4 regions of the Rhizobium sp. 01N447_2 genome follow, and region 1 is predicted to be linked to each of the others. Evidence: riboswitches for the same ligand, from Rfam matches in the RefSeq annotation. Region 1 holds a riboswitch; each other region holds the start of a gene.
What was found. Region 1 has a riboswitch for cobalamin ahead of metE (5-methyltetrahydropteroyltriglutamate--homocysteine S-methyltransferase). Riboswitches for the same ligand answer to the same signal wherever they lie in the genome.
Positions count from the first base shown of each region.

Region 2: linked by a shared signal. The riboswitch ahead of fdhA (formaldehyde dehydrogenase, glutathione-independent) and the one ahead of metE (5-methyltetrahydropteroyltriglutamate--homocysteine S-methyltransferase) in region 1 are both predicted to bind cobalamin.
Region 3: linked by a shared signal. The riboswitch ahead of bluB (5,6-dimethylbenzimidazole synthase) and the one ahead of metE (5-methyltetrahydropteroyltriglutamate--homocysteine S-methyltransferase) in region 1 are both predicted to bind cobalamin.
Region 4: linked by a shared signal. The riboswitch ahead of cobU (bifunctional adenosylcobinamide kinase/adenosylcobinamide-phosphate guanylyltransferase) and the one ahead of metE (5-methyltetrahydropteroyltriglutamate--homocysteine S-methyltransferase) in region 1 are both predicted to bind cobalamin.

Region 1 is NZ_JBFTQY010000069.1:9,653-17,668, forward strand. Features, by position in the region: gene metE (5-methyltetrahydropteroyltriglutamate--homocysteine S-methyltransferase) at 1-2,114, opposite strand, end outside; cobalamin riboswitch at 2,219-2,423, opposite strand; gene AC1ECN_RS30920 (heavy metal translocating P-type ATPase) at 2,464-4,737, opposite strand; gene AC1ECN_RS30925 (MerR family transcriptional regulator) at 4,809-5,231, shown strand; gene AC1ECN_RS30930 (TIGR03862 family flavoprotein) at 5,301-6,515, shown strand; gene msrB (peptide-methionine (R)-S-oxide reductase MsrB) at 6,661-7,146, opposite strand; gene AC1ECN_RS30940 (helix-turn-helix domain-containing protein) at 7,356-8,016, shown strand, end outside.
Region 2 is NZ_JBFTQY010000017.1:93,829-101,844, reverse strand. Features, by position in the region: gene AC1ECN_RS14075 (carnitine 3-dehydrogenase) at 1-1,094, opposite strand, end outside; gene bcoG (3-dehydrocarnitine:acetyl-CoA trimethylamine transferase BcoG) at 1,102-2,004, opposite strand; gene AC1ECN_RS14065 (GlxA family transcriptional regulator) at 2,003-3,103, shown strand; gene AC1ECN_RS14060 (LysR substrate-binding domain-containing protein) at 3,078-3,953, opposite strand; gene AC1ECN_RS14055 (DMT family transporter) at 4,066-4,989, shown strand; cobalamin riboswitch at 5,130-5,330, shown strand; gene fdhA (formaldehyde dehydrogenase, glutathione-independent) at 5,550-6,740, shown strand; gene AC1ECN_RS14045 (transporter substrate-binding domain-containing protein) at 6,814-7,620, opposite strand; gene AC1ECN_RS14040 (putative bifunctional diguanylate cyclase/phosphodiesterase) at 7,726-8,016, shown strand, end outside.
Region 3 is NZ_JBFTQY010000022.1:10,830-18,845, reverse strand. Features, by position in the region: gene AC1ECN_RS17425 (hypothetical protein) at 371-952, opposite strand; gene AC1ECN_RS17420 (HAMP domain-containing methyl-accepting chemotaxis protein) at 1,013-2,887, opposite strand; gene AC1ECN_RS17415 (DHA2 family efflux MFS transporter permease subunit) at 3,169-4,572, opposite strand; cobalamin riboswitch at 4,750-4,937, shown strand; gene bluB (5,6-dimethylbenzimidazole synthase) at 4,980-5,669, shown strand; gene AC1ECN_RS17405 (DUF2865 domain-containing protein) at 5,745-6,833, opposite strand; gene AC1ECN_RS17400 (ribonuclease H family protein) at 7,213-7,746, shown strand; gene AC1ECN_RS17395 (NADP-dependent malic enzyme) at 7,918-8,016, opposite strand, start outside.
Region 4 is NZ_JBFTQY010000018.1:452-6,199, reverse strand. Features, by position in the region: gene AC1ECN_RS14750 (chloride channel protein) at 1-807, opposite strand, end outside; cobalamin riboswitch at 1,061-1,457, shown strand; gene cobU (bifunctional adenosylcobinamide kinase/adenosylcobinamide-phosphate guanylyltransferase) at 1,895-2,419, shown strand; gene cobW (cobalamin biosynthesis protein CobW) at 2,424-3,473, shown strand; partial or broken gene AC1ECN_RS14735 (cobaltochelatase subunit CobN) at 3,478-5,748, shown strand, end outside.

The sequences.
Region 1 (8,016 bases):
ATCTCGTTCGGATATTTGTAGCTTCGGAAGGCTTCCAGCAGCTCCATCTTCGAACGTGAGGTCTCAATGGAGATGACGTCGGCATCCATCGCGGCGATGGCGCCGATGATTTGGTTGAACTCCGAATAGCACATATGCGTGTGGATCTGCGTCTCATCGGCAACGCCGGTCGAGCACAGGTGAAAGCTTTCCACCGCCCAGTCCAGATAGGTCTTCCAATCGGCCTTTCGCAGCGGCAGGCCTTCGCGAAGTGCCGCCTCATCGATCTGGATCATTGCCGCGCCTGCCTTTTCGAGATCGGTCACCTCGTCGCGAATCGCCAGCGCTATCTGCCGGCTGACATCGGCGCGCGCAAGATCGTCACGGACGAAGGACCAGTTGAGGATCGTCACTGGTCCCGTCAGCATGCCCTTCACCGGCTTTTCCGTCAGCGACTGCGCATAACGCCACCATTCGACCGTCATCGGCTTCGGGCGTGAGACATCGCCGAAGATGATCGGCGGGCGGACATAGCGTGAACCGTAGCTCTGCACCCAGGCATGCTGCGTGAAAGCAAATCCGGAAAGCTGCTCGCCGAAATACTGCACCATGTCGTTACGCTCGAACTCGCCGTGAACGAGCACATCGAGGCCGATCTCCTCCTGCCAACGGATCGCCGACTCAGTCTCCTTTCTGAGGAAGGCCTCGTAGTCGGCGCCGCTCATCGCACCCTTTGCATAGGCGGCGCGCGACTTGCGCACTTCCGATGTTTGCGGAAATGAGCCGATCGTCGTCGTCGGGAAGAGCGGCAGTCGCAATCGGTCGTCCTGAAGCGCTTTGCGCGCGAGGAATGCGCGACCCCGGCGTTTCATCCTCCCGTCGATGCCTGCCACTCGCGCCGCAACTCTGGCATCATGAACCCTCGAGGAAGAGGCGCGGGCAGCGACGGCGCGCAAAGAAGCTTCAAGGGCACCGATAACGCCGCTCCGGTCCAAGGCACCGCTGCCGAGCACGGCAAGCTCGTCCAGCTTCTGCGTCGCAAAGGCGAGCCATGTTTTCAACTCGCCGTCGAGCCCTGCTTCCAGCTCGAGGTCGATCGGCACGTGAAGGAGGGAGCAGGACGGCGCGATTTGAAGTCGATGCTCACCTAATCTGGAAACCAGTGGCACGATCCTGTTCAGGATGGCGTTGAGATCGGCCCGCCAGATGTTGCGTCCGTCGATGACGCCGAGCGACAGCACGAGACTATCAGGCGCCCTTTCCAGGAGAAACTCGACCTGCTGCGGCCCGCGCACCAGATCGACGTGAAGGCCTGCGACCGGCAACTCAAGTGCCGCCGGAAGATTGTCGCCCATATCGCCGAAATAACCGGCGAGCATGATCTTGAGATCCGGCACTACTTCGCCGAGTGCCCGATAGGTCTGGCTGAGCGCGGCGCGCTCCCTGTCGGAAAGATCGAGGACGAGGCATGGCTCGTCGACCTGTACCCAGTCGGCACCCGCCGCTCTCAACTCGGCAAATATCCTGGCATAGACCGGCAGCAGCCGGTCGAGCAGCTCGACCGTGTCAAAGCCGGCCTCGGTGGATTTGGCGAGTTTCAGGAAGGTGACCGGCCCGAGAATAAGCGGCCGCGTGTGAATGCCGAGTGCCTTCGCCTCCAGGAAAGCCTCCAGCGGCTTGTTCGCCGTCAGCGTGAAGGCCTGGTCAGGCCTGAGTTCCGGAACCATGTAGTGGTAGTTGGTGTCGAACCATTTCGTCATCTCCAGTGCCGGCACCCCGTGGCCGTGGCTGACATGGCCGCAATCGCCGTGATGGCCCTCGCCAGTCGAGCCGCGCGCCATCGCGAAATAGATGTCGAGATCGACCGGGTCGCCTTTCCAGCCATAGGCGGCCGGAATCGCGCCGACCATCACAGCGAGATCGAGAACATGGTCATAAAGCGAGAAGTCGTTGGAGGGAATGACGGCGATCCCCTTCTGCTGCTGGAGCTTCCAGTTGTTGGCACGCAGCTTTTTTGCCGTATCCAGAAGTGCGGTCGCGTCGCTCTTGCCGGCCCAGTAGCTTTCCAGCGCAAATTTCAGTTCGCGATGGCTTCCAATTCTTGGAAAACCGAGATTTGCAGTCTTGATGCTCATTTCCTTACCCCGAGGGTTATGGGCAAGGCACTGGCGAGACGCATCGACGAACGGACACGACGGTGCCGTTTCGCTGAAAGCGGCACACCGGGACACCCCGCCCGTGGACGTTATCAATCGCGGCAGGTCTCCTGGCTTGCGGGTCGCTGCCACCGTCCAGTCTTCCCGGGCGTCTCCCCAGTGACGTCAATTGGACGGCGGCTCTCCGCCTACAGTTGCGGGGGCAGCTTCGGATTGGGCAGGCGCCGCACCGAATTCCCTCTTAGCTCCAGACCAAAAGATCCAGAGAACCACGATGCCATAAGGATGCGCCCGCAATCGCACGCCGTCAATAGACATAAAGGAATGTTTATATCTTTATTCGAAGCAACCGCAGTGCGTTGATCGTCACCAGCACGGTGGCGCCGGTATCGGCGAGGATCGCTGGCCAGAGCCCGGTAATGCCGGCGATCGTCGTGACCAGAAACACCGCCTTTAGCCCGAGTGCGATGGTGATGTTCTGCAGGATGTTGCGCATCGTGCGTTTGGAAAGTTCGATCATCCGCGCCACGTCGCCAACACGTCCGTGCAGCACGGCGGCATCCGCCGTCTCCAGCGCCACATCGGTGCCGCCGCCCATAGCGATACCGATATCGGCAGCGGCCAGCGCCGGAGCATCGTTGATGCCGTCGCCGACCTTGGCGACGATGAAGCCCTGGCGCTTCAATTCGCCGACGACGCGCTGCTTGTCCTCCGGCATCATCTCGCCGCGCCAGTCGATGCCGAGCATGCCGGCAACGGCTGCTGCCGTGCGCTTGTTGTCGCCCGTCAGCATGATCGCCTTGACGCCTGCTGATTTGAGGGCAGCGAGCCCGGCCTCGGCATCCTCACGCGGCTCGTCGCGCAGGGCGATCAGGCCGGCCGCAACACCGTTGACGAGCAGCACCGACACGCTCTTGCCCTCATCGTTCAGCGCCGTGATGCGTGCATCCTGTTCCGCGCTGAGCGTCCCGCGCTCGCGGGCGGCAGGCGGCGACAGCAGATCCAGTGACTCACCGCCGACTTTGCCGCTGACACCCTTGCCCGGCAGCGCTTCCAGCTCGAAGGCCGGCGGCACGGGAACGCCGTCCGCCTTGGCGCGGTTGAGGATCGCCAGCGCCAGCGGATGGCTGGAACCCCGCTCCAGCACCGCCGCGCGCGACAGCACCTGCGCCTCGCTCAGGCCAAAGGAAATGATGTCAGTCACCTGAGGCTTGCCTTCCGTCAGCGTGCCTGTCTTGTCGAAGGCGACCATCGTCACCTTGCCGAGCGTTTCCAGCACCGCGCCGCCCTTCATCAAGAGTCCGCGCCGCGCACCTGATGAAAGCGAAGCGGCGATCGCCGCCGGCGTCGAGATGACGAGCGCGCAAGGGCAGCCGATCAAGAGGATGGCAAGGCCCTTATAGACCCATTCGCCCCACGGCCCAGCGAACAGCAGCGGCGGAACGACCGCGACGAGCGCTGCGACCACGACCACGCCGGGCGTGTAATAGCGCGAAAACCGATCGATGAAGCGTTCGGTCGGCGCCTTCGATTCCTGCGCTTCCTCCACCAGTTTGACGACGCGGGCGATGGTATTGTCGGCCGCGGCCGCCGTGACGCGAACCCTGAGCACCGCATCGCCATTCACCGTGCCGGCGAAAACAACGGCATCGACGCCCTTGCGCACCGGCGTGCTCTCGCCCGTCACCGGCGCCTCGTCGATCGCACTCTCGCCTGAGATGATGATGCCGTCCGCGGAGATCCGGTCGCCGGGACGCACCATGATGATGGCACCGACCGCAAGGCTTTCCGCCGGCACCTCCCGCGTCTGCCCATTGTCTTCGAGCAGCGCACTCTTCGGCACCAGGGCCGTCAGCGACTGGATGCTTTCGCGCGCCTTGCCCGCGGCTACCCCTTCGAGCAACTCGCCGACGAGGAACAGGAACACGACGGTTGCCGCTTCCTCACCGGCATTGATGATGACGGCGCCGACGGCAGCGATCGTCATCAGCATCTCGATCGAAAACGGTGTGCCTGAGAGGGCGGCCATGACGGCGCGCCGGGCGATCGGCACCAGCCCGATCAGCATGGCGACGATGAAGGCATAGGACGCAATCGCCGGCACGAGATGGCCGACGGTGTAGGCGGCAACGAGCGCGGCACCCGAAAGAATGGTCAACCGGCCCTTCCTGCTCTGCCACCAGGGACCGGCCATCGGCGCATGATCGTGCCCGTGCAGCCCCTCGATTTCCTTCTCGCCATCATCGTGAGGATGGTCATGGTCATGACTTGCATGGTCATGGCTATGGCCTTCATGATCGTGGTCATGGCCCGCGTGATCGCCGTGATCATGTCCATGGTCGTGACGATGCTGCGAGCCGCGTTCATGCGCAGGCGCCGCGTTTCCGGCAAGCGGCGCGACGGAATAGCCGAGCCCCGTCACCTTCTTCTCGATCACCTTGAGATCGCTGCTGCCATCGTGCCGGACGGTCATCGTGCCCGCCATCACCGAGACGGAAACATCGGCGACACCCGCCACGCGTCTGACCGCCGTATCGATCTTGGTTGCGCAGGCGGCGCAATCCATGCCGCCAACCCGGTATCGTGTCTCGCTCTCAGCCATCATCCGCTTCCTTGTCAAACAGAAGCATCTCTCCTACATCCTCTAGCGACTAGAGGTGCAAGAGGAAAATCATGAAAAAGATCACGATTGGTGAAGCTGCGCGCCAGAGCGGCGTCAAGGTACCGACAGTCCGTTATTATGAGAGCATCGGCCTGCTCGCGGCGCCGAGCCGCAGCGAGGGCAACCAGCGCTCCTTCGAGCCTGCGGATATCAGCCGTCTCGCCTTCATCCGCCATGCCCGTGAGCTCGGCTTCGAGATCGAGGCGATCCGCACGCTGCTCACCCTGCAGGATGATCCGCACCAGTCCTGCGCCTCGGCCGACGCCATCGCCAAGGCCCGCCTCATCGAGGTCGAGCAGCGCATCCGCAGCCTGATGGCGCTGAAGGCCGAGCTGGAAACCATGGTGGAAGGCTGCGGCCACGGCCGCGTCGACCAATGCCGCGTCATCGAGGTGCTCGCCGACCACGGCCAGTGCACGCATCCGCACCACTGACCGCTGCCCTTGCAGGCGGTCCCCGCTCGCGCCAAAACTGAATGCAGACAGAATCGGGCGAAGACATCAATGAACCAGAAGCGGATTGCGATCATCGGCGGCGGCCCGGCCGGTCTCGCGGCTGCCGAGCTGCTTTCCCGTCCCGGTCATGCGGTGACGGTCTACGACGCCATGCCGACCCTCGCCCGCAAGTTCCTCTTGGCCGGCAAGTCGGGTCTCAACATCACGCATTCCGAGGATTATGCCCGTTTCACCACACGCTTCGGCGCGGCCTCCGCCCGTCTGCGCCCCGCTCTTGATGCCTTTACCCCTGATGATATCAGGGATTGGGCAGCAGGGCTCGGGACCGAGACCTTCGTCGGCTCGTCCGGCCGGGTGTTCCCTAAGGTGATGAAGGCCTCTCCTTTGCTGCGCGCTTGGCTCAGGCGACTGGAGGCGCAGGGCACTACGCTGCATACCCGCCACCGCTGGACCGGTTTTGCCGAAGATGGTTATGCTTTCGAAACGCCCGAAGGGCGCAGCATCGTCCATTCCGACGCAGCCCTGCTGGCGCTCGGCGGCGCCAGCTGGCCGCGCCTCGGCTCCGATGCAAGCTGGCTGACTCGGCTATCGGAGAGAGGCGTCGAGATCGAACCCTTTAAGCCCGCCAATTGCGGCTTCGCCGTCGGCTGGAGCGGAAGCTTTAGCGAGCGTTTCGCCGGCGAGCCGGTAAAGTCGGTCACCGCAACATCCGAGGCCGGCACGTTTCCCGGCGAATTCGTCATCACCGGGAGCGGCATCGAGGGCAGCCTGATCTATGCCCACACCGCTAGCCTCCGCGACCGGCTGCTGAACCACGGCAGCGCTGCCCTGACGCTCGACCTTGCACCCGGCCGCACCACTGAGAGGCTGAGCCGCGACCTTGCGCGGCAGGATGCCAAATCGAGCTTTTCAAACCGCCTGCGCAAGGGCGCCGGCCTCGACGGCGTCAAGGCGGCACTGTTGCGCGAACTTGCTCCCGAGCACGACCGCACCGATCCTGAGCGTCTCGCCGGCATGATCAAGGCCCTGCCGGTGCCGGTGATCGAAACCCGCCCGATCGCCGAAGCGATCTCCTCGGCCGGCGGCATCCGCTGGAGCGGCATCGACGACAGCTACATGTTGAAGGCGCTACCGGGCACTTTCGCCGCCGGTGAGATGCTCGACTGGGAAGCGCCGACCGGCGGCTATCTCCTCACCGCCTGCCTGGCGACCGGCCGGGCGGCAGCGCGCGGCATCGAAGCCTGGTTGCAGCGCGGAGCATGATGCCGAAAAGTGTGATCGGTTTTCGGACGACATCATGCTCCAACTCTTAATTTAGAACAGGATTCAGATTTTAGGCCGACCCGGCCTAAAATCATCCTGTTCTAGGCGCAGGCAGTCATCAGCACCGAGTAAGGTCATCGCTCGATCAGGCCGAGGCCGGACGGAATGTCATGGCGAGCCCATTCATGCAGTAGCGAAGCCCGGTTGGCTTCGGGCCGTCATCGAAGACATGGCCGAGATGCCCACCGCAGCGGCTGCAGTGCACGGCGCTGCGCACCATGCCGAAAGTCGTGTCGCTCGTGGTGCCGACGGCTTTTTCGAGCGGCGCCCAGAAGCTCGGCCAGCCGGTGCCGCTGTCGAATTTGGTGGTCGAGGAAAAGAGGTCCTGGTCGCAGCCGGCGCAGGCGAAATTGCCCTTTCGCTCCTCATGCAGCAAGGCACTGGTGAAGGGCTGTTCCGTCCCCGCCCGGCGCAGGATGACGTATTGATCCGGCGTCAGCAGCTTGCGCCATTCCTCGTCGGTATGCGTCACCGCAAACGTCTCGGCGGCGATCGCCTTGCCGGCCAGGCCCAGGTGAACCGCAAACACCCCAAAAGCGGCGCCCATCAGCAACAATCGTCTATTCAGCATGGTCGGATCTCCTCGTCTGGCAAACCTTGCTTCCGTATAAAACTACGAGAGAGAGGGGTCATTTGTTACGCCATGGCCGCCCAAACACCGAAATGTGATTTCCGCCATTGTCGTCAGGAAGAGCCGCATGCTGACGACCGCCAGTACCGGCCGATTGCAAACCAGCCGCTTTTCCATCAGAATGTGCTGAACTTCGGTGGGAGGAGCCGATGCACGAACACTCAGCGCACGCCGAGCACGTCTACACGTCTGCCCAGCGCGATTCTGCGGCGGCCAGTTCTCCCGTTGTCGCCTCATGGCGGCGGTGCATGACCATGCATCAGCTCGCCCCCGAGGACCAGCGGGCTCCACTGCGCCTCACCGACCAGGAATTCCGCCGCGCGCGCGAGCAGTCCGAACAGCTGATCGCCAGCGCGACGGAAGAGCTCGATCGTCTCTTTACCACCGTTGGCAGGGCCGGCTGCTGCCTGCTTCTGACCGACAAGAACGGCATCGCCCTGGAGCGCCGGGGCGCTGCCGGCGACGACAAGGAATTCCGCGAACTCGGCCTCTGGACCGGCTCGGTCTGGACAGAGGCCAGCATCGGCACCAACGGCATCGGCACCGCACTTGCCGACGAGCGTGCCGTCGCCATCTTCCGCGATCAGCATTTTTTCTGCTCGAATACCAGCCTCAGCTGCACGACGGCGCCGATCCGCGATCATCGTGGCCGGGTGGCAGCAGCCATCGACATCTCCACATGCCGCGAAGACGTCAACGAGATGACGCTGGCGATCCTGACGCAGACCGTGCGCGATGCGGCGATGCGCATCGAGCTCAACCTTTTCCGCTCGGCCTTTGCCGGCGCCCGTTTCCTGATGGTCCCGGCCG
Region 2 (8,016 bases), on a different contig from region 1:
TCGGTCATATGGCCGTTATAGTCGACCCAGGCAGGGCTGACTTTCGTCTCGACGAGCCTCAGCGGCTTCGACGGGTCGAAAGACGTCGTCGTCCCGCCGCCTTGTGCCCAGAGCGATTGCTCGAAGTCCTTCAGCAGCTTGCCGGCGCCCCAGCCCTTGCCGCCATCGCCGCCCTTGAGGGCCTGCAGGATGCCGACGAGGTTTTCATCGCGGATGCGTTCGAGTTCGCGGATCGACAGGTCGGCCGCCTGTTCGTCGGATTGCTGGCCGATCTTTTCGATCAGCGCATCGTCGAGATCGACGACATCGGTGAGCTTGGTCCAGGGCCAGGCAAGGCAGGGGCCGAACTGGGCGAGGAAGTGGCGCATGCCGGCCTCGCCGCCGGCGATGCGGTAGGTCTGGAACAGGCCCATCTGCGCCCATCGCAGGCCGAAAGAGTAGCGGATGACGTCATCAAGCGTCTCGACGGTGCAGATATCGTCGTGGATCAGCCACAGGGCCTCGCGCCAGAGCGCTTCGAGCAGCCGGTCGCCGACGAAAGCCTCGATCTCCTTGGCGATGTGGACGCCCTTCATGCCGATCGGCGGCAAGCGTTCCATCGCTGCCTTGATGGTCGCAGCCGAGGTCTTCTCGCCGCCGACGATTTCGACGAGCGGCAGCAGATAGACGGGATTATAGGGATGGGCGACGAAGAGGCGCGCGGGATGCTTCATGTCGCGCTGCAGATCGGTCGGCAGCAGACCTGACGTCGAAGAGCCGATCAGGGCGTCCGGCCGTGCCACGGCGTCGATCTCGTTCAGCACGCCACGCTTGAGGTCGAGCCTTTCCGGCACGCTTTCCTGAATCCAGTCGGCGCCGGCGACAGCCTCTTCCAGCGTCTCGCAGAAGGTGAGCCTGCCGCGCGGCGGCAGGGGTGCGCCGGTCAGCATGGCATAGGCTTTTTCGGCATTGGCGATGACTTCGCCGACGATGCGGCTCGCCTCCGGATGCGGGTCGAACACATCGACGTCGATCCCGGCCAGCAGGAAACGCGCGATCCATCCGCCGCCGATGACGCCGCCGCCGATGCATGCCGCCTTGTTGATCCCTGTCATGCAGCCCTCAGCGCTTCGTCAGTTTGAGTTTCTTGCGAACGTCTTCCGGACCGATGATCCGCGCACCCATGCCCTCGACCACCTGCACGGCCTTTTCGACGAGCTCAGCATTGGTGGCGAGCTGGCCCTTGCCGACGAAGAGGTTGTCCTCCAGGCCGACGCGCACGTTGCTGCCCGCCAGAACGGCTGCCGCTGGATAGGCCATGGCATTGCGGCCGATCGAAAAGGCCGAAAAAGTCCAGCTCTGAGGCACGTTGTTGACCATTGCCATGAAGGTATTGAGATCGTCGGGCGCACCCCATGGAATGCCCATACAGAGCTGGATCAGCACCGGATCTTCGATCAGGCCTTCCTCGGCAAGCTGCTTGGCAAACCAGAGATGGCCGGTGTCGAAGGCCTCGATCTCCGGCCGCACGCCGAGGTCCGTCATCTTCTTCGCCATCGCCCGCAGCATGGCCGGCGTGTTGGTCATGACATAGTCGCCGAGGTTGAAATTCATCGTGCCGCAGTCGAGCGTGCAGATTTCGGGCAGGCATTCGGCGACATGGCTGACGCGCTCGGTGGCGCCGGCCATATCCGTGCCCTTGGGGTTAAGGGGAAGGGGGCTTTCGACATCCCCGAAGATCAGATCCCCGCCCATGCCGGCGGTGAGATTGAGGACGACGTCGACATCGGCCGAGCGGATGCGGTCGGTGACTTCCCTGTAGAGATCGTTACGGCGGCTGGCGGAACCCGTTTCCGGATCGCGAACATGGCAGTGAACGACCGCGGCACCGGCCTTTGCCGCATCGATGGCGGACTCGGCGATCTGCTTGGGAGTGATCGGCACGTGGCTGGATCTGGACACCGTGTCGCCGGCGCCGGTGACGGCACAGGTGATGAAAACATCGCGGTTCATGGCAAGAGGCATGTTTTTGTTCTCCCTCGTCTTGTCTGCATTACGCGACAGGATCGGCGGCGATGCTTTGCATTTTTGGAGGCAATTGATACATTATCGGAAATCCGAGGAGGTGGCCTTGCTGGAACGATCGACGGAGCGGCTCGATATCGATCTTCTTATCCTGCCGGATGCGAACCTGATCCTGATCGCGTCGGTCATCGAGCCGCTGCGCGGCGCCAACCGCATCTCCGGCAGCGAGCTTTATCGCTGGCGGCTGCTCACGCCGGACGGAGCGCCGGTTCCGACCACCAGCGATATCGCGATACCCGCTAACGGGGTTTTCCAGGCGACCAGGGACGAAGCGCCGCTCTTCGTGCTTGCGAGTTACAACTGGCGCCGCAGCGCGACACCGGCGCTGAAGATGCAGCTCTCGCAGGCCGCTCGCTACCGCACGATGATTGCGGGCATCGAATCCGGCACATGGCTGCTGGCCGAGGCAAGCCTGCTCGACGGGTTGCCGGCGACCGTTCACTGGGAGGATTACGAGGATTTTGCGCTCGCCTATCCCGAGGTGCGGGCCGTCAAGGATCGTTTCGTCATCGATGCCAAGCGGCTGACGACCTCCGGTTCGCTTCCGACCGTGGACCTGATGCTTGAGGTGATAAGACGAAGGCAGGGTTATTCGCTGGCGCTCGAAGTCAGCCGGCTGTTCCGTTACGAGCAGCCCTCCTTCCATGCGGACGAGCAGCTTTCCGCAGCCTCGGCGGGGTTGCGCCTGCATGATCCCCGCGTGACGCAGGCGGTGCGGCTGATGGAGGAGCATGTCGAGCAGCCTCTAGTCCTCGCGCGGCTGGCCCGCAGGGTAGGCGTCAGCGCCCGGCATCTGCAGGATCTCTTCCAGCAGAGCATCGGCGCGCCGCCGCATGTGCATTATCTCGCGCTGCGCCTGAACGCGGCGCGCCGCAAGGTGATCGAGACGACAGCCTCCTTCGCCGACATCGCGGCAGCGACCGGCTTCAACTCAGCCTCTGCCTTTGCGAGAAGCTACCGGGCGAGTTTTTCCGAGAGCCCGTCGGAGACCCGGCGGCGTTTGCGCCGCCGCATCACACCATCGGAAGCGCCGGCATAGGCTGGAACGCTTCCCGCACCATATCGGCAAGTTCGCGCACAGCCTCGCTGGAACGGTAAGTGCTCCGACGGAGCACGACCTTGGAGGAATCGACCGGCGGAAAACCGTCTTCGGCAGTCAGCTCCCGGCAGCCGGGCGGAATGTTGCTGCGGCACAGCGTTGTGACGGCAAGGCCTGCGATCACGGCGTTCTTCAGCCCAGAGCCCGTATCGGCAATGAATGCGATCCGGTAGTTGCGGCCGATCTGCTCCAGCGACCGGAGCGCATAATCACGTGACCAGGTGGAGTTGCGATAGGTCGCAATGGGCAGGGGATCGATGTCGTGCAACCGATGGACCATGGATGTGACCCAGACTGTCGGATCGATGCAGATGACCTCGCCTTTGGTCTCATCGCTCCAGTCGAAAACGACGGCCAGATCGAGTTCGTCCCGCTCGAGGGCGGCGAGGTTGCGGACTGTATAGTCGCAGGACACGGTAACCTCGACGGCCGGGTGGCGAACGGCGAAAGCCGCGAGCGCCGCCGGCAACACCGTCTGGCTGTATTCCTCGGGAATTCCGATGCGCACAGGCCCATCCAGCGGCTTGCTGCGGATCGTCGCGGCGGCCTCGCTTAAGAGATCGATGATCCGGCGGGCGTAGGGCACGAGCTGTATGCCCGGGCGCGTGAGCAGCACGCCGCGGGCGCCCCGCTCGAAGAGAGTCTCGCCGATCGTCTCCTCGAGCCTCTTGATCTGGCTGCTGACGGCCGATTGCGTCCGCCCGATGCGCTGGGCGGCCGCGGAGAAATTGGAAGTCTCGGCAACGACCAGGAAGGTTCTGAGCAGGTCGCTCTCAATCGGCTCGTGCATGGGGAAGCCATTAAAAAACTCGATGACAGCTATCTCTACTATTCGTTTGCCTGATGTCAATTCTTGACGCACAAATAAGCCGCGTTCGACTTCCTTCTTTGAGAATATCTGCGTGACAATTGAAAATCCGGCCAGACGCCTCGCAGGCAGCGAGCACGAGAAGGGTGTGCTTCTCATCATTGCCGCGACACTTGCCTGGAGCGCGAGCGGCGTCTATTCGCGACTCCTGACGACCGACGTATGGACGGCGATCGCCTGGCGATCATTGTTCGGTGGCCTGTTCCTGCTGATCCCCTGCCTTTTCCTCGAAGGGGGCATCTCACGGCGGCAATGGCGATCCGTCTTCCATCCCACAGGTCTTGCCATGATCGCATGCCAGACCTTCAGTCAGGTATGCTTCATCGGGGCGCTTTACATGACCACCGTCGCCAATGTGACGATGATCTATGCGACCGCGCCCTTCATCGCGGCCATGCTCGGCTGGGTCATCCTCAAGGAGAGGGTCTCSAGGCGGACGTTGATTGCCGGCGGCATCTCGCTCTTCGGCGTCGCGGTCATCGTCGCCTCGTCGATCGGCGGCGGCACTGGTGTGGGAGATCTGCTGGCGCTCGGCATGACGGCGTCCTTCGCGCTCGTCATCATCATTCCGCGCATCAATCCCGGCGTGCCGAGCCTGCCTCCGACCGTCGTCAGCGCTTTCCTGACGCTGGCCATCTTTGCCCCGTTCGGTTCAGTCGGCTCGCTCGACCTGCACAACTGGGTCGTTCTCGCCGCCTTCGGTGCGACCAATTTCTCTCTCGCGCTGGTGCTCTTCCTTGCCGGGGCCAAGCGGATGCCGCCGGCCGAGGCGGCGCTGATCGGCACGATGGAAATTGTGCTCACGCCCTTCTGGGTGTGGCTGCTGTTTTCCGAACAGCCGCCCGTCGCCACCTTTTTCGGCGGCGCGATCATCCTCGGCGCCGTGCTCTGGCACACGGCCGTCGACTTCAACCGCAGCCGGCGCCCCTCGCGGCTAAAGTCTTTAGGCGGCGATTAAATCTTCCGGGACGAACCGGAAAACCGCCGTATTCGCGGGATCAATTATTTCCGCTACGCAGCGCTATTGCGACTTTGCGACTGTCGTCTTTGAGTTGCACCCATGTCGTTTTCTTGATCGCTGTTTTCCGTCAGGCATGGTTTGTTTGTAGTGTTCAAGGCGCTATCTCGCAAACTGGCGAAATGGACCATTGGGAAGCCGGCCCGACGCCGGCGCTGCCCCGCAGCGGTAGAAGAACTGAAATCCTCAAGGAAATCGCCGGATAGACATCCGGAAAGATATCGAGATGGATCGGAAGGAGATTCTGGAGCCGGAAACCAGCTCTTACGCAGCAGATCGACGGATTGCGGCAGACGGTCACGAGCGGAACGACAGGCAAAAACCGTGGCGTTCACTTCACTTCTGCATCCAATCTGTCCGTTTTGAAAATTCGAATATCGCCCGGTGCGGCGGTATCCTCGTGTTGTGGACACCGGGCTGCAGAGGAGGCAGGCCGGAGGGAAGTCGCCATCGACTGCATCGGTTGCAGATCGAGGCTTTCAAACAAGTGGGAGGAATCCATGAGCAAAAATAGAGGCGTCGTCTATCTCCGGCCGGGCAAGGTCGAAGTTCGCGACATCGACGACCCGAAGCTGGAAGCGCCCGACGGCCGCCGCATCGAACACGGCGTGATCCTTAAGGTGATCTCGACCAATATCTGCGGCTCCGATCAGCACATGGTCCGCGGCCGCACGACAGCGATGCCGGGCCTCATCCTCGGTCATGAAATCACCGGCGAGATCATCGAGAAAGGCATCGACGTCGAGATGCTCGAAATCGGCGATATCGTCTCGGTGCCTTTCAATGTCGCCTGCGGCCGCTGCCGCTGCTGCAAGTCTCAAGATACCGGTGTCTGCCTGACGGTAAACCCGGCCCGCGCCGGTGGCGCTTACGGTTATGTCGACATGGGTGGCTGGATCGGCGGACAGGCGCGCTATGTCACCATTCCCTACGCAGATTTCAACCTGRTGAAGATCCCCGATCGGGACAAGGCAATGGCGAAGATCCGGGATCTCACCATGCTCTCCGACATTCTGCCCACGGGCTTTCATGGCGCGGTGCGGGCAGGCGTTGGCGTCGGCTCGACCGTCTACGTGGCAGGCGCCGGCCCCGTCGGCCTTGCGGCTGCGGCTTCGGCTCGCATTCTCGGCGCCGCTGTCGTGATGATCGGTGATTTCAACAAGGACCGTCTGGCGCATGCGGCGAAGGTCGGTTTCGAGCCGATCGACCTGTCGAAGAGCGACCGTCTCGGCGACATGATTGCGCAGGTCGTCGGCATCAACGAGGTGGACAGCGCCATCGATGCGGTCGGCTTCGAGGCACGCGGCCATTCCGGCGGGGAACAGCCGGCGATCGTGCTCAATCAGATGATGGAGATTACCCGTGCCGCGGGTTCGATCGGCATTCCCGGCCTCTACGTTACCGAGGATCCGGGCGCCGTCGACAACGCTGCCAAGCACGGCAATCTGTCGCTCCGCTTCGGCCTCGGATGGGCCAAGGCGCAGTCCTTCCACACCGGCCAGACACCGGTGATCAAATATAATCGCCAGCTCATGCAGGCGATCCTCCACGACCGGCTGCCGATTGCCGATATCGTCAACGCCAAGGTCATCCCGCTCGACGATGCCGCCGCTGGATATGAGAGCTTCGACCATGGAGCAGCGACAAAATATATCCTCGATCCGCACGGAGAGGTCGCGAAAGCCGCGTAGCGCTCACGACCGAAGACAGGGATGGTCGGGCAACAGCCCGACCGTCCCGCATTCTCGAAAATCGGCCGGTGAATTACTGGATGCTGAACGGGAAATATTTGGCGTTGATCATGTCATAGGTCCCGTCCGCCTTGATGCTCTTCAGCGCTTCGTTCAGGCGCGTCAGACGCTCCTTGTCATCCAGGCGCAGCGCGATCCCGGCGCCTTCGCCAAAATATGTGATGTCGACCAGATCCGGCCCCTTGAACTCGCAGCAGCTTCCGGCCTTGGTGTTGGCAATCCAGTCGTAGATGGCGAGTTTATCCTCGAGGATAATGTCGACACTCCCATCCGCCAGCCCCTTGTATAATTCCGGCGAAGAGCGAAAAACCGTCTTCTTCATGTCCGGATAAAGATGGTTGGCATAGGATTCCTGCGCTGTCGACGACGTCACCCCAAGAATTTTGTCGCTGAGGGCGGCTGGGCTGACGTCACTGATCGACGAATCCTTCCGGGCGATGAACACCGACGGGCTGTTGTAATATTTTTCGGTAAAAGCAACCTTTTGACGCCGCTCAAGGCTCATCGACATGGATGAGATGATCGCGTCGTATTTGTCGGCAACGAGATCGGGGATGATGTCGTCCCACTTCTCGATGATAAATTGGCATTCGAACTTGCCAACCTCGCACAGCGCATTGGCAATATCGATGTCGAAGCCCTGAAGATTGTTATTTGCATCGAGATAGTTGAAGGGCGGAAATGCACCTTCGACGGCAATTCTCATCGGCATGCGATCTTGCGCAGCCAGCTGGAGCGGCAAGGCAGCGGCGAGAAGGATTCCCACCGCGCCCGTCATCAGGGCTCCGCGCACTATAGTGTGAAGGGATCTGCGCAACATCGTCGGGAGCTCCTTGGGGCGTATTCGATCTCGCCCCATAGTGCGCCGCAGCTTTTAATTCTACGTGAACGCTTCTTTGTTAGCGTCGACCAATGCGCCCGTGTCGTGGTGTTCAGGGGTCTAGGCTTGCAGATCGTTCTTCCTTCCAGCTCCAGCACGTTTCAGCAATCCTGGATCGCTTCGGGGAGGATTCTGTTTCTGATTGCCGTCAGCGGCCTTGGAGCGATCGGACTGGTCGTGCTTTCGGCACTGTGGGCGGGAACCGAGAGCGACGCTGCCGCCCTTGATCGACAGCGCCAGCTTGTGAATGCCCGCCTGCGGGAACAGGTCGATCAAGTCGCGCATGTCATCGGCCAGTTCGGCAACGGCTACCTCACCCGTGTTTATCCGGCTGCC
Region 3 (8,016 bases), on a different contig from region 1:
AACAAAAAAGCCGCCAGGTAGACTAGCGGCTATTCGGGTTGTCGTCGCGTCGAATTCAGTTACGCATGGACCCGCATCCGCTGAGAGTAGCGGTACCAATAAAATCGCGAGGCGTAGATTGATGTGATCGACATGAGGCGTATGTAGTGTCACAGCCACGCGTTGTCACGTAGAATTTGCAGCCTGAAGATCCGGCGCTCCCCGAGATGGCAACGGCTTCTGCGGAAGGTACACCCCCGGCGAGGCAAGAAGCACGTCGCACTCGATCTCGTGCATGCGACGCGCTCTAGGCTTTGTTTAAACCTGTCGCCCTAAAGATGCTTCCGGGCGACGGTCATTCGCACTGTTGTAGAAAACGCAGTTCCTGAGATCACAGGGCGTCGACGTTCACGCCGACGGTGATGGCGCCGATCGGCGTTCCCGCGTCGTCTGATATCGTGACGCTTGCCTGCGACTGCAGCGTCTGGGTCGATTCATCCTTTTCGATCTCATCGACGAAGACGGCGTCCTTGCCGGCGCCGAAGGACTTCTGGAACTTGGCCTCGTCGCCCTGCCAGTAATCCGATGTGGTGTCGCTTTGACCGACATTCAGGCCTTTTGCATCCATGACGAAGATTTCCGTGATCTTGCCGCCGGAAGCCTCCTTCTTTCCCTGAAGGAATTTCGACAGTGCGCTGTTGAGCACGTCGTCGATCATCGAGTGGTCGGAGCCATCGACTTCGGCACGCCATTTCTTGTCGAGGGCGTCGACATCAGCCGCACTGAGATTGGCGTTGGCAGCGTTCTGCGCCTTGATAGCCTCGATGATGGCGGGGTCGTTAAGCCAGGGCTTTACATCGCTTGTCACGTAGTCGGAGATCGGGGCAAGCTTGGCATCCTGCGCCATGGATACGCCCATGGGCATGGCAAATGCGGTGCAGGCCAAAAGAAATGCGGGCACGATTTTCTTCATAAGCGTTTCCTTCCTGATTATAGGTTGCTGAGAACTAAGGCTTATCGGATGCAGACGACGTCAGAACTCCTCCCAGGCACCGGGAGCAGCGGCAACGGCGGCACTTCCTGCATGACGCTGCGCGAAGGCTCTGGGCTCGGGACGAGCTTGGCGGGCGGCTTGAACGGGTTTGGGCTGGCTGGCGGTAGACGCACCGACGACGAACCTGCCGGCCGAGTCCTGCAGAAGGCGTCCTTGCGACAGCAGTTCGTGGCAGGCCGCGTTGGTTTCCTCGACCATTGCCGCGTTCTGCTGTGTCGTCTGATCCATCTGGTTGATCGCGCTGTTGATTTCCTGCAGGCCCGTCGCCTGTTCGCGATAGGATTGGACGATGGAAGCGATGCTATCGCTGATGCGGTTGATCTGCTCCTCGATCTTCAGCAGGGCGTCACCGGTTTCGTTCACCAGCCCGACGCCCGCGGCAACTTCCTGGCCGGATACGTTGATCAGGTTCTTGATTTCCTTTGCGGCATTTGCCGACCGCTGGGCGAGTTCACGCACTTCCTGCGCAACGACCGCAAAACCCTTGCCGGCCTCGCCGGCGCGCGCCGCCTCGACGCCGGCATTCAGCGCCAGCAGGTTCGTCTGGAAGGCAATCTCGTCGATGACGCCGATGATGCGGCCGATCTGGCTCGACGAGGTTTGGATCCGGTCCATCGCCCCGATCGCATCGCGCACCACCGTCGCCGAGACATGGGCGCTCCGCTTCGTCTCCTCGACCAGCTGCCCGGCATTTTCAGCCCGTTGCGACGATGTCCTGACCGTCGTGGTCACCTCATCCAGTGCGGCGGCGGTCTCTTCCAATGCGGCTGCCTGTTGCTCGGTCCGTCTTGCGAGCTGATCCGCGGAGGTCGCCAGCTCGCTCGAGCCGGTTTCGACAGCCACGGAGGCGGTCTTGATCTCTGTCAGAGCGGCTGCGACCGCATCGACCATGTTGTTGAAATCCTGCCGCAACTTATCGAATTCAGGACCGACATCGGCCAGATGTATCGAAAAGTCGCCCGCGGCGAGCTGTTCCAAGGCATTTTCAAGAGCGTGCATCACCAGCCGCTGCGTGTTGCTGGCCTCTTCCGTCAACATTGCGTTGCGCGCCCGCTCGGCGTCGAGCGAAGCACTCTGCTCGGCGGCGGCCTGCTCTCTTTCGACCTTGGCAATCGCCTCGTGGCGGAAAACTTCCAGGGCCCGCGCCAGAAAGCCGATTTCATCGCCGTTTTCCCTGTAGGTGACGGGTGAGACCAGATCGCCTTTCTGCAGCGCGCTGATCCGTTCGCTGATCACCCTGATGGGCCGGCCGACCAGGCTGCGCATGGCGAGAAGGAAGGCAACGACGGCCATGGCGGTGATCGCGGACTGCGTGAGCAGCGAAATGAGAACTTTCTGCCTGACTTCGGAAGCGATTTTTTCGACGGACCAGTTCGTGACGATGTAACCGGTGGCCTTGCCCGACTTATCCAGCGGGAGCGGCGCGATGATCGTCACGACGCCGGCAGATATTCTACCGTCATCGATGGTGGTCTTTTCCGGTTTCGCGCTGAGGCTCTTCGCCAGATCGGCTGGTGCGGGCAACCCACTAACGCCATCGCGCGCCCAGGTATCGACGGCGGCAGGTTCAGCGTTGAATGCGGCAAACTGCACGAGATCGAGCGAGGGGTCGTCGCGATAGAGCGAATAAGCCTCTCGAACGGCGTTCGCCTTCCCCCATTTCACGCCGCCCGCTGCCAGAGATGCAAATTGCTCGGCATCCTTGGACCAGTTCGCCTTGGCGCCATCGATCAAGGCCCGGGTTTCGTACATCCAGGTATAGGTGGCGAAAGCGGAAATGCCGCAGAGGTTCACGGCAACGATAATCGCCGCCAGCTTGGCGGTCAGAGGCATCGTCTTCAAAAATTGGAACATTCCGCGGCGGCCTAGAATTGCGGCTCAGTCGGACATGTTCCCGACTGGCGTATCAATACGGGCATCGACGCTGACGATCACATCACGAGCCCTCATGCCCATGTCCGAATTGCGACCCAAAACGCGCAAACGCAGTGTGTATTTGATGTGTGAATAAATCATAAAGTAGAATGGGGTGCTGGGGTACACGCGGGTCATTTCACCCTGGCGTCTGCCGGCGCCGAGTCTTGCGAACCGGCGGGTGAGGAATGCTTCCATCGCGCCAGGCAGATCTGTCTCGATCAGCTATTTTCCGCCACGGCCTCTTCGGGCTCGGCGTGCCGGCGCTTGCGGCCACGCGCCGTCAGTTCCGCCCCGGCATCGCGCGGCAGGCGCAGGAAGGTGATACAGGCCAGCGCCGAAATCGCCGAGACGCTGAAGAAGGCGACGTGGAAATCCGAGACCAGCAGCCTGCCGTCGTGAAAGCTGCTCGAAATTTCGAGGATGCCGCCGGCGATCGCCACACCCATCGCCATGGAGATACGCTGGGCAACGGCATTGATCGCGGTTGCCTGGCTGCTGTCGGCGTCGTCGACATCGCCGAAGGCCATGGCGTTGACGCCCGAGAAAGCCATGGAGCGGAACAGGCCGCCGATCAGCAGGCAGGCCATGATCAGGAACAGCGGCGTCTCGGCGGTGAAAAGGCCGTTGATGCCGAGGAAGATCGCCGCCAGCAAAGTGGTGATTGATATGACGGTGCGGAAGCCGAACGCCTTGAAGGTGCGCGAGGCGGCGAATTTCGAGCCCATGGAGCCGAGCGCGCTGACGAAGGTGACCGAGCCCGATTGCAGCGGCGTCAGGCCGAAGCCGAGCTGCAGCATCAATGGCATCAGGAAGGGCAGGGCGCCGAGCCCCATGCGGAAATTCGAGGCGCCGAGGATCGCCGCCCGGAACATCGGGTAACGGAACATCTTCGGGTCGAGAAGCGGATTGGGTGCGCGGCGGGCATGCAGGAGATAGAGGAGGCCGGCAAGGATGCCGATTGCAACCGTGGCATAACCGTAGATGACGGGCACGGCCGGCAGGCTGATCACCGACAGGCCGAAGACGAAGCCGGAGAAGCCTATGCCGCAAAGGCAGAAGCCGGGGAAGTCCATCGGCCGCGGACTGCGCGGCTCGACCGCCGGCAGGAAACGGGTGACGAGGATGATGCCGAGCACGCCGATCGGGACGTTGATCCAGAAGATCCAGTGCCAGGTGAGGTAGGTGGTGAGGAAACCGCCGATCGGCGGACCCATGATCGGGCCGATCAGGGCGGGGATGGTGAGCCAGGCCATGGCATCGACGAGTTCGTGGCGCGGTGTTCCCCGGACCAGCAGCAAGCGGCTGACCGGCGTCATCATCGAGCCGCCGGCGCCCTGAATCAGGCGCGAGACGACGAAGGCTGTGATCGAGTTGGAAAAGGCGCAGGCGATCGAGCCGATCATGAAAACGAAGATCGCCATGCGGAAAATGTTGCGCGCGCCGAAACGATCGGACATCCAGCCGCTGATCGGGATGAAGATCGCCAGCGCCACGAGATAACTCGTGACGGCAAGCTTCAGCGCGATCGGCGAGGTACCGATATCGGCGGCGATTGCCGGCAGGCTGGTGGCGATCACGGTGGAATCCATCTGTTCCATGAACAGGGCGACCGCAAGGATCATGGGCGTGAGGCGGGGCACGGGCAACCGAAATGCAAAGAGAAAAAGTGCGGCGCCATGGGCGTCGGTCAGGATCGGTTTGTTTCTAAGGCAGCAATGCGCCTCTGTCCATGAAATCGATGTCGCATGCAGCGTATCGGCGGCGTCATGCGGGCCGCCTTGCCGCAGCCGCGCTTTCCTGAAATAGATGCGCCGTCAGGTGCCCGCCGGTAAGGCGGGAGAATCGGGAATCCGGTGCAAAGCCGGAACGTGCCCAACGCTGTAAGGCCGACGTTTGCCGCTTCATCACGCCACTGGCTTCTTGCCGGGAAGGCTGCGGCAGACGGATGACGCCCAGTCAGAAGACCGGCCTGGCAAGATAGACCGATCCGCGCGGACGGCGGGGCGGTTGCGTTGTTGGGGATTTGACGATGCGACCCTTTGATGAGGATGCCCTTTCGGTGGCGTCCGGTTTTTCTTTGGCCGAACGCGAGGCCGTCTATCATGCGATCATGACGCGGCGGGACGTCCGCAGCCAGTTCCTGCCCGATCCCTTGCCGGACGAACTTGTGCAGCGGCTGCTGACGGCCGCCCACCACGCGCCCTCAGTCGGCTTCATGCAGCCGTGGAATTTCATTCTGGTGAAAAGCGCAACCGTGCAGGCGCGCGTCCGGGATGCTTTTGCGAGGGCCAATGAGGAGGCGGCGCTGATGTTCGAAGGCGAACGGCGGCAGGCCTACCGCTCGCTCAAGCTCGAAGGCATTGTCGAGGCGCCGCTCGGCATATGCGTGACCTGCGATCCCACGCGCAGTGGCAGCGTAGTGTTGGGGCGCACGCACAATCCGAGGATGGATAGCTATTCCACAGTCTGCGCCATCCAGAACCTCTGGCTTGCGGCGCGGGCGGAAGGGGTCGGCATCGGCTGGGTCAGCATCTTTCATGAAGGCGACCTGAAGAGCATTCTCGGCATACCCGAGCATATCGAGGTGGTCGCCTGGCTCTGTGCCGGTTTCGTCGATCGGCTCTATGACGAGCCGGAACTCTCCGTCAAAGGCTGGCGGCAGCGGCTGCCGCTCGATGAACTCGTCTTTCATGATGGATGGGGACGGAGCGAGCCCTAAATCAAGCGCGTCGCATCGAAGATGCATGTCGTAGTCCCAAAACCGCTGCGCAGTTTTGGGTGGCATGATTTGATATCACTGCTGTTGTGGCTGCGGGCCCGGCGTTGCCGGATTGGCGAGGTCGATCGAGCCCTGATCGCCGGCCAGAAACTGCGGGCCGACCTGACGGACGCGGTTCTGCGTGGGATCGTAGGGGCGCTCGGGAACGGATGGTTGCGGCGCGGCGGCATCCTTCGCCGGGGGATTGGTGCGGATGGTGGTGATGGAGCCCTGCTGCGGCGGTTCGCTCACCGCCTGCTTGGAGCGCATCTCCTCATAATAGGCGGTGAGATTGCAGGCGCAGGAGGATTTTTCCCCGGGCGTGCGGTTCTTGTAGGCAAAGGCATTTTTCATGGCGCTGTAGGGCGTGCCCGTTGCGACCGAGATCATGTTCGAGGCTTCGGTGCTCGTCACGTCACGATAGAATAGTTCGGTCTCGATGCCCGGGCACATCTTGGCGCAGGTCTGGGCGTCGCGGCCGAAATCGACCGACGTGGCGTTCGAGCTGATCGGGAAGAAGCCGCCGTCGCAGCTGCGCACGCACATGGTGCTGACCGGAGATAGCATCTCGGCCCGCGGCACGCCGTAACGCGGATCGACCTCGTCACCGCCGCCGAGCGGAATGAAGGTATCGGTGCGCATCGCCTGTTCCTCGACGCTCGGAGCCGGTTCGTTGGCGCTGCGATCGCTCGGGGCATAGAAGTTTTCGCTGTTGCAGCCATTGCGGTCGAGAGCGGCAATCAGTTCGCGCCGCGCGCCGTCATCGGCGCCGTTCTGGCCGGCCAGCTCGTCGCGGCGGTCCTGGAGATAGCGGATGTTGTCGATCATGCGGGCTTCGGACTGCGAGAGCTCGGCGCAATAATCGGCATTCTCGCCGCCGATGACGACCATGCTGCCCGAGGTGCAGCCGTTGCCGCGCAGCTCGTTGCGGACCTTGCGCAGCTCGAGGTTCTGCTCGGCCATGGCGCTGGCATATTGGCGCACTTCCGGGCCGTTGTTATTGCCGATCGACCGCGGCAGGTCGGCCAAGCGACCGCGCAGATCCTCACAGATAGTAGTTGTCTGCGCCGCGGCGGGCGCTGCGAAGGCAAGGAGGAGGGCAAGAGACAGGTTTCGGCGTTTCACGGCGTCGTCCCGGAATGAGCAAAGAATCGATCGGTCGATTGCGGCCTCGATAGCCGCGCGTTGTCTCTTAGCGTGTTTCTCTTAATAAGCTTGGAGATATTCCTAGCGCATTTTCGCGATTTTATCCAGCAAATGCGGGTGGTCCCTCTGTCGGGGAATCTGCTGTGCCGCCAAAAGCGGGACCTCCTTCTTTCAATTTTCCGGCGCTTGATTCTTCTTCTCGTTCGCCAGCATATCGGCAAGCTGTTGCGCGACATCAGGATCCGGCACGACTGGCCAATGCCGCGCTTGCGGCGCCGGTTGGGTTTACAGGCGACCGCGTGCACGGTATCGGCCAGCCACTTCGGCGGGCGCGGCCAAGGCGAGAAGGACGGCGAAAATGACAGACATTTCCAACGAGCTCCGCTCCCCTGCAGCGACAGTCGGGATACCCGAAGCCCAACACGGCCTCCACGTCTTCGTGGACGGTTGCTATGAACCCGGTTCCGGGCACGGGGGCTGGGCATTCGTCGCTTATCGTGATGCCGCGGAAATTGCCTCTGGCTTCGGTGGCGTCGAAGACTCCGCCAATAATTCGATGGAATTGACCGCCGTCCTCAAGGCGGCAATCTGGATCAACAGCGATACAAGCGGCGAGCCCGCGACCATCTGGTCCGATTCCGTCTATGCCGTCAAAGGCTGCAACAGCCGGCGGCATATATGGAGGAACAACGGCTGGAGGAAAGGCAACCCCAATGGGAATGCCCGAAACCGAACGATCGGCAATGTGGAACTCTGGAAAGCAGTCGATCTTCGACTATCCCAGAACGCTCTGGTGACCATTGCCTGGTGCAAGGGCCATGCCGGCATTGCCGGTAACGAACGCGCGGATGCGCTTGCGGATAGAGGACGCCTGTCGTTGCGGGGTGCCTGATATGGCATCAGGACATATGTCGGAGCGGCTTCGATGGCCGCTCGTACTAAAGATTTTATCCTAGGCCCCGCAGCGTGATATCTGCTTGATATCAACCGGCTGCAGATGCTCGGGACAAGCCCGAGCATGACGAAAGAGGAGTTGGCCGACTTGTCAGCAGTCTAAGCCGGCTCAGGCCGGTTGCGATGCCTCGACGACGGCGAGTGCCGCCATATTGACGACGCCGCGGGAGGTGACCGAGGGGGCGAGAATGTGGGCGGGCAAGGCGGT
Region 4 (5,748 bases), on a different contig from region 1:
GACGCCCTGCATGATCAGGATGCCGACACCGGCGCAGAAAGCACCGAGCAGCAGCGCCGGGATATAGTCGGCCGGCACGACCGAGCCGAAGCTGCCGATATCGATGGTGAAATCGCTGCCGGCGAGTAACCTTGCGATCAGGGTGGAGACAAGGGCGGAGACGACGACAGGCGTCAGCGAGACGATCGTATAGGTGCCGATGATCAGCTCGAAGGCATAGAAAGCACCGGTCAGCGGCGCGTTAAAGGCGGCGGCGATGGCGCCCGCCGCGCCGCAGCCAACGAGGGTGCGCAGGTCCGAGCGGCGAAGCTGCAGCTTCAGGCCGAATTTCGAGGCGAGGCCGGCGGCAAGCTGGGTATAGCCGGCCTCCAGGCCGACCGAGGCGCCGAAACCGTTGGAGATCAGGTTCTGCACGGCAACGATGATGCTGTCGGTCAGAGACAGGCGGCCGCCATGCAGCGCATTGGCCTCGATCGGGTCGACCATCGGCTTCTTGCGCCGTTTCGCCAGCACGAAAAGCAGCAGGCCGAGCAGGGCGCCGCCGATGACGGGGGCGGTGAGCAGCAGCATCTTGCTCTCGATCTCGGACGAGCTCAGTCGTTCGCTGTCGGCAATGCCGAAGACCAACTGATGCAGCTCATTGGAGACGTAGCTCATGCCGGTGACGGCGAGACCCGAGATGATGCCGACGACGGCGCCCGCCAGCGACAGGCCAACCTCGCTACGGCGGGTCAGCGCCCGCAGGCGTCCCGGATCGAAGAAAACACGCAGCGCGCGGAAACGGCGCCGATCCAATTTCATAAGCATGGCAAGACAACTAGGCAGGGAGAGGCCCGGTCAAGGGCGAAGGCGCAGTCCGCTTGCGACGCAATTGCGGCGAAAACCCGGCGGGCGGGATAAATATTTGTGACGTAAGTCTCTGATAAATGACGATGTTTTAGGTAGAGTAAGTCGTGTTGGAGCAGGCATACCGGCCGGCCGTCAATTGGTCGACCGCCAAGGCCGGTTGACTTCACCCCTGCGCTTGCCTAACCATCCCGATAACGGATGGTCGACTGACCATCCTGACATAACGGATGGTTCCGGATCGGTGTTACGCCCTTCCGGATGAAAAGGGAATGTGACGGGGCGGACCCAAGCCGGGCGCCTTCATCACAGCCGACCCCGCGACTGTAGAGCGGTCAGGGTCTTCCATCCGGCATCAAGCCCTTCCGGCTCGGAGCCTGCAATCGTGCGGGCGGGCTGGACAGGCGATATGCCGGAAAAGCCACTGGATATGCATGGTGATCAACCGGGGTCGGACGCCTCTCAAGTCTACGAATCGTCCACCTTTTCACTGATGCGGCCGGGAAGGCGAGGATGATCCGCTGGCACGATCAGGGCGACCGGTTTCCGGTCTGCCCCGATCGCGGCCGATAACTGCGAGCCAGGAGACCTGCCATGCGTGCCGGGCGAGAAGCCCACACCTGGGCACTATGCCCGTTGCCAGCACGGAGGTTGTCTTGGCTGAACGATTGAATTCGGCGCGGCCTGGTGCGGCGCGACGGGGAGGTGCTTTCCTCTCCTCCCTCATTCCTGTGCTTGTCACAGGAATCCAGTGTGCCCAAGTCCTTGGGTACGGAAAACTGTGGGTCTTTCGTTGTTGCGCTTCACTTGCGCTCAGCACATTCGCGGCTTTGCCGCTCATCCCCTCAACCGTCTGCCGCCACCTTCTCCCCGCTGGGGAGAAGCGGTATGCCGCAACGGCTCGGTCTTTCTCATCCCGCAGAGGTCAGAGAGACGACCTTGGACTAAGGCTTGCTCGCTCTTCTCCCCAGCGGGGAGAAGGTGGCCCGAAGGGTCGGATGAGGGGGGCCACACGGCGTGCCCTATCTGATCAGCGGACCGTTTGCACATGATCGCCGCCGCCTCCAACACCGTCTTCATCCTCGGCGGCGCACGCTCCGGCAAATCCCGTTTCGCCGAAGACCTCGTAACGGCGACTGGGCTTGATCGCCACTACCTTGCCACGGGGCGGGCATGGGATGAGGAGATGCAGGCGCGCATCTCTCAGCACAAGACCGATCGCGGTCCGTCCTGGACGACGCATGAAGAGCCGCTCGACCTCGTCGGCAAGCTTACCGCCATCGACCGCAAGGAGCGCATCGTCCTCATCGACTGCCTGACGCTCTGGGTCACCAATCTGATGATGGAGGAGCGGAACATGGCGGCGGAATTTGCCGTTCTTGCCAATTTCCTGCCCGCCGCGAAGGCGCGGCTCGTTTTCGTTTCCAACGAGGTCGGCCTCGGCATCGTGCCCGACAATCGCATGGCGCGGGATTTTCGCGATCATGCCGGCCGGCTGCACCAATCGATAGCGGCGAAGGCCGCCGAAGTTTATTTCATCGCGGCAGGCCTGTCGCTGAAAATGAAGGGTTAAGTCCATGAACCAGCAGAAGATTCCCGCAACCGTCATCACCGGATTCCTCGGCGCCGGCAAGACGACGATGATCCGCAACCTGCTCACCAATGCCGGCGGCAAGAAGATCGCGTTGATCATCAACGAATTCGGCGATCTCGGCGTCGACGGCGACGTGCTGAAGGGCTGCGGTGCGGAGAATTGCACCGAGGACGACATCATCGAACTCACCAACGGCTGCATTTGCTGCACTGTTGCGGATGATTTCATTCCGACGATGACGAAGCTGCTCGAGCGCGAGCAGCGGCCCGACCATATCGTCATCGAGACTTCTGGCCTTGCTTTGCCGCAGCCGCTGGTCGCCGCCTTCAACTGGCCCGACATTCGCACCCAGGTGACCGTCGACGGCGTCATCACGGTGGTCGATAGCGCTGCCGTTGCCGCCGGCCGCTTCGCCGACGACCATGATGCGGTCGATGCGCGCCGCGCCGAAGATGAATCGCTCGATCACGAAAGCCCGATCGAGGAGCTGTTCGAGGATCAGCTGACCTGCGCCGACCTCATCGTGCTCAACAAGACAGACCTGATCGATGCTGCCGGGCTTATCAGGGTGCGAGACGAGGTCGCCTCCCGCACGGTGCGCAAGCCCATGATGATCGAGGCGAGGAACGGCGAGGTGTCGGCCGGCATCCTGCTCGGCCTCGGCATCGGCACGGAGGACGATGTCGCCAATCGCAAGTCGCATCACGAGCTGGAGCATGAAGACGGTGCGCCGCACGACCATGACGAATTCGACAGCTTCGTCGTCGATCTCGGACCCATTGCCGATCCCGCCGGCTTCGTCGAAGCGCTGAAGGGTATCATTGCTGCCCATGACGTGCTGCGCCTCAAGGGTTTCGTCGACGTCTCGGGCAAGCCGATGCGCCTGCAGCTCCAGGCCGTCGGCAGCCGTATCGACCATTATTTCGACCGTGCGTGGGGCGCGAGCGAAAAGCGCGCCACGCGCCTTGTCGTCATCGGCCTGCACGAAATGGATCAGGACACGGTGAGGGCGGCGATCGAAGCGCTGGCGTAACCCGATGCATCTGCTTCTGGCTCAACAGGGAACGATCAGCGACGGCGAGGAGGCAATCGACCTCGGGCAGACGCCGGGCGATATCCTGTTCCTGTCGGCTGCCGACAGCGAGCTTGCTGCGATCGCGGCCGCCCATCGCGATCGCGGGGCGGGGCCTTCGCTCCGGCTCGCCAGCTTGATGAGCCTGAAGCATCCGATGTCGGTCGATACCTATGTCGAGCGCACGGCGCGGCATGCGAAGCTGATTATCGTCCGCGCACTCGGCGGCGCCAGCTATTTCCACTACGCGCTGGAAGCGCTGCATGCGGCGGCTGCCCGCGCCGGTGCGCTGATCGCCGTGCTGCCGGGCGATGCCAGGCCGGATGCGGGGCTGGTGCCTTTCTCCAATGTTGATCTCGACGATCTCAACGCGCTCTGGGCCTATCTGATCGAGGGCGGCGATGCCAACGCGCAGGCTTTTCTCGACCATGCCGGGGCGATGCTGTCGGGAGCCGAGAAGCCGGCGCCCGCGGTGCCTTTGATGAAGGCAGGTATTTGGTGGCCGGGGCGGGGGCTGATCGGGGTCGAGGAGTGGCGGCGGGTTACCGATTCCCTCTTCTCCCCAGCGGGGAGAAGATGCCCGGCAGGGCAGATGAGGGGGGCGAGCGACGGAGGGAGCGAGCAGCAGGATTGGGACGCCAGAGTTTGTCGAGTCACCCCCTCATCCGACCCTTCGGGCCACCGACCAGGGTTGAGCCACGGGTCTCAACCCGTCCTTCGGACCCCCGCTGGGGAGAAGAGGGAGCAAGCCGAGAAGCCGACAGTCGCCATTTCCTTCTACCGCGCCCTCGTCCAAAGCGGCGAGACCGGGCCGATCGAAGCTCTCATCGAGGCGCTGACGTTACTCGGCCTCCGCCCGCTGCCGGTCTTTGCCTATAGTCTCAAGGATCCTGTCTCCACCGGCATTCTCGAAAGCGTATTTTCGGCGTTGAAACCCGACGTTGTCATCAACACGACGGGCTTTGCGGTCTCGGCACCGGGTGCGGACCGGCAGCCGACGGTGCTGGAGGCGAATGAGGCGATCGTGCTGCAGGCGATCCTGTCGGCCTCGTCGAGGGAGGTATGGGCAGCTTCCTCGCAAGGCTTGTCTGCACGCGATCTCGGCATGAACGTGGCACTGCCTGAAGTCGATGGCCGGGTGCTGGCGCGGGCGGTCTCCTTCAAGACGGCGGCGCGCTACGATGCGCTGGTCGAGACGAATATCGTCGCCAGCCAGGCCGATGCCGGCCGGGTGCGCTATACGGCGGAGCTGGCCGCCAATTGGGCGCGGCTGCGGAAGACTTCCGCCGGCGACCGACGCATCGCGCTCGTCATGGCAAATTATCCGAACCGGGACGGTCGGCTCGGCAACGGCGTCGGCTTGGATACGCCGGCCGGCACCATCGAGGTGCTGAAGGCTATGCGATCGGCGGGGTATCCGGTCGCCGAGATTCCCGCCGACGGCGATGCGCTGATCCGGCATCTGATGGAAGGGCCGACCAATTCCGGTTCCGACGGAAAGATCATACGCGAGACGCTTTCCCTGAGTCTGTACAACAGCTTCCTGGAATCTCTTCCCAATAAGATTCAGGATGAGGTGAGGGCCCGCTGGGGCGATCCCGAAGATGATCCGTATTTTCGCGAAGGCGTCTTCGCCCTGTCTTTTGCGCGCTTCGGCGAAATGCTCGTCGGCATCCAGCCAGCACGCGGTTACAATATCGATCCGAAAGAGAGTTATCATTCGCCGGATCTCGTGCCGCCGCACGGTTATCTCGCCTTCTACGCTTTCCTGCGCCGCGAATTCGGCGCCCATGCCGTCATCCATATGGGCAAGCACGGCAATCTCGAATGGCTGCCGGGCAAGGCGCTGGCGCTGTCGGAAAGCTGCTATCCCGAGGCGATCCTCGGGCCGCTGCCGCATCTCTATCCCTTCATCGTCAACGATCCGGGCGAGGGCACGCAGGCCAAGCGCCGCAGTGCAGCCGTCATCATCGATCACCTGACGCCGCCGCTGACGCGGGCCGAGAGCTACGGGCCACTCAAGGATCTGGAGGCGCTGGTCGACGAATATTACGAAGCATCCGGCGGCGATCCCCGCCGCATCCGGCTGCTCAGCCGCCAAATCCTTGAGCTCGTCGCCGATATCGGCCTCGACCGGGATGCGGGCATTGCCAAGGGCGAAAGCGAGGGCGAGGCGCTGAAGAAGCTCGACGCCTATCTCTGCGACCTCAAAGAAATGCAGATCCGCGATGGGTTG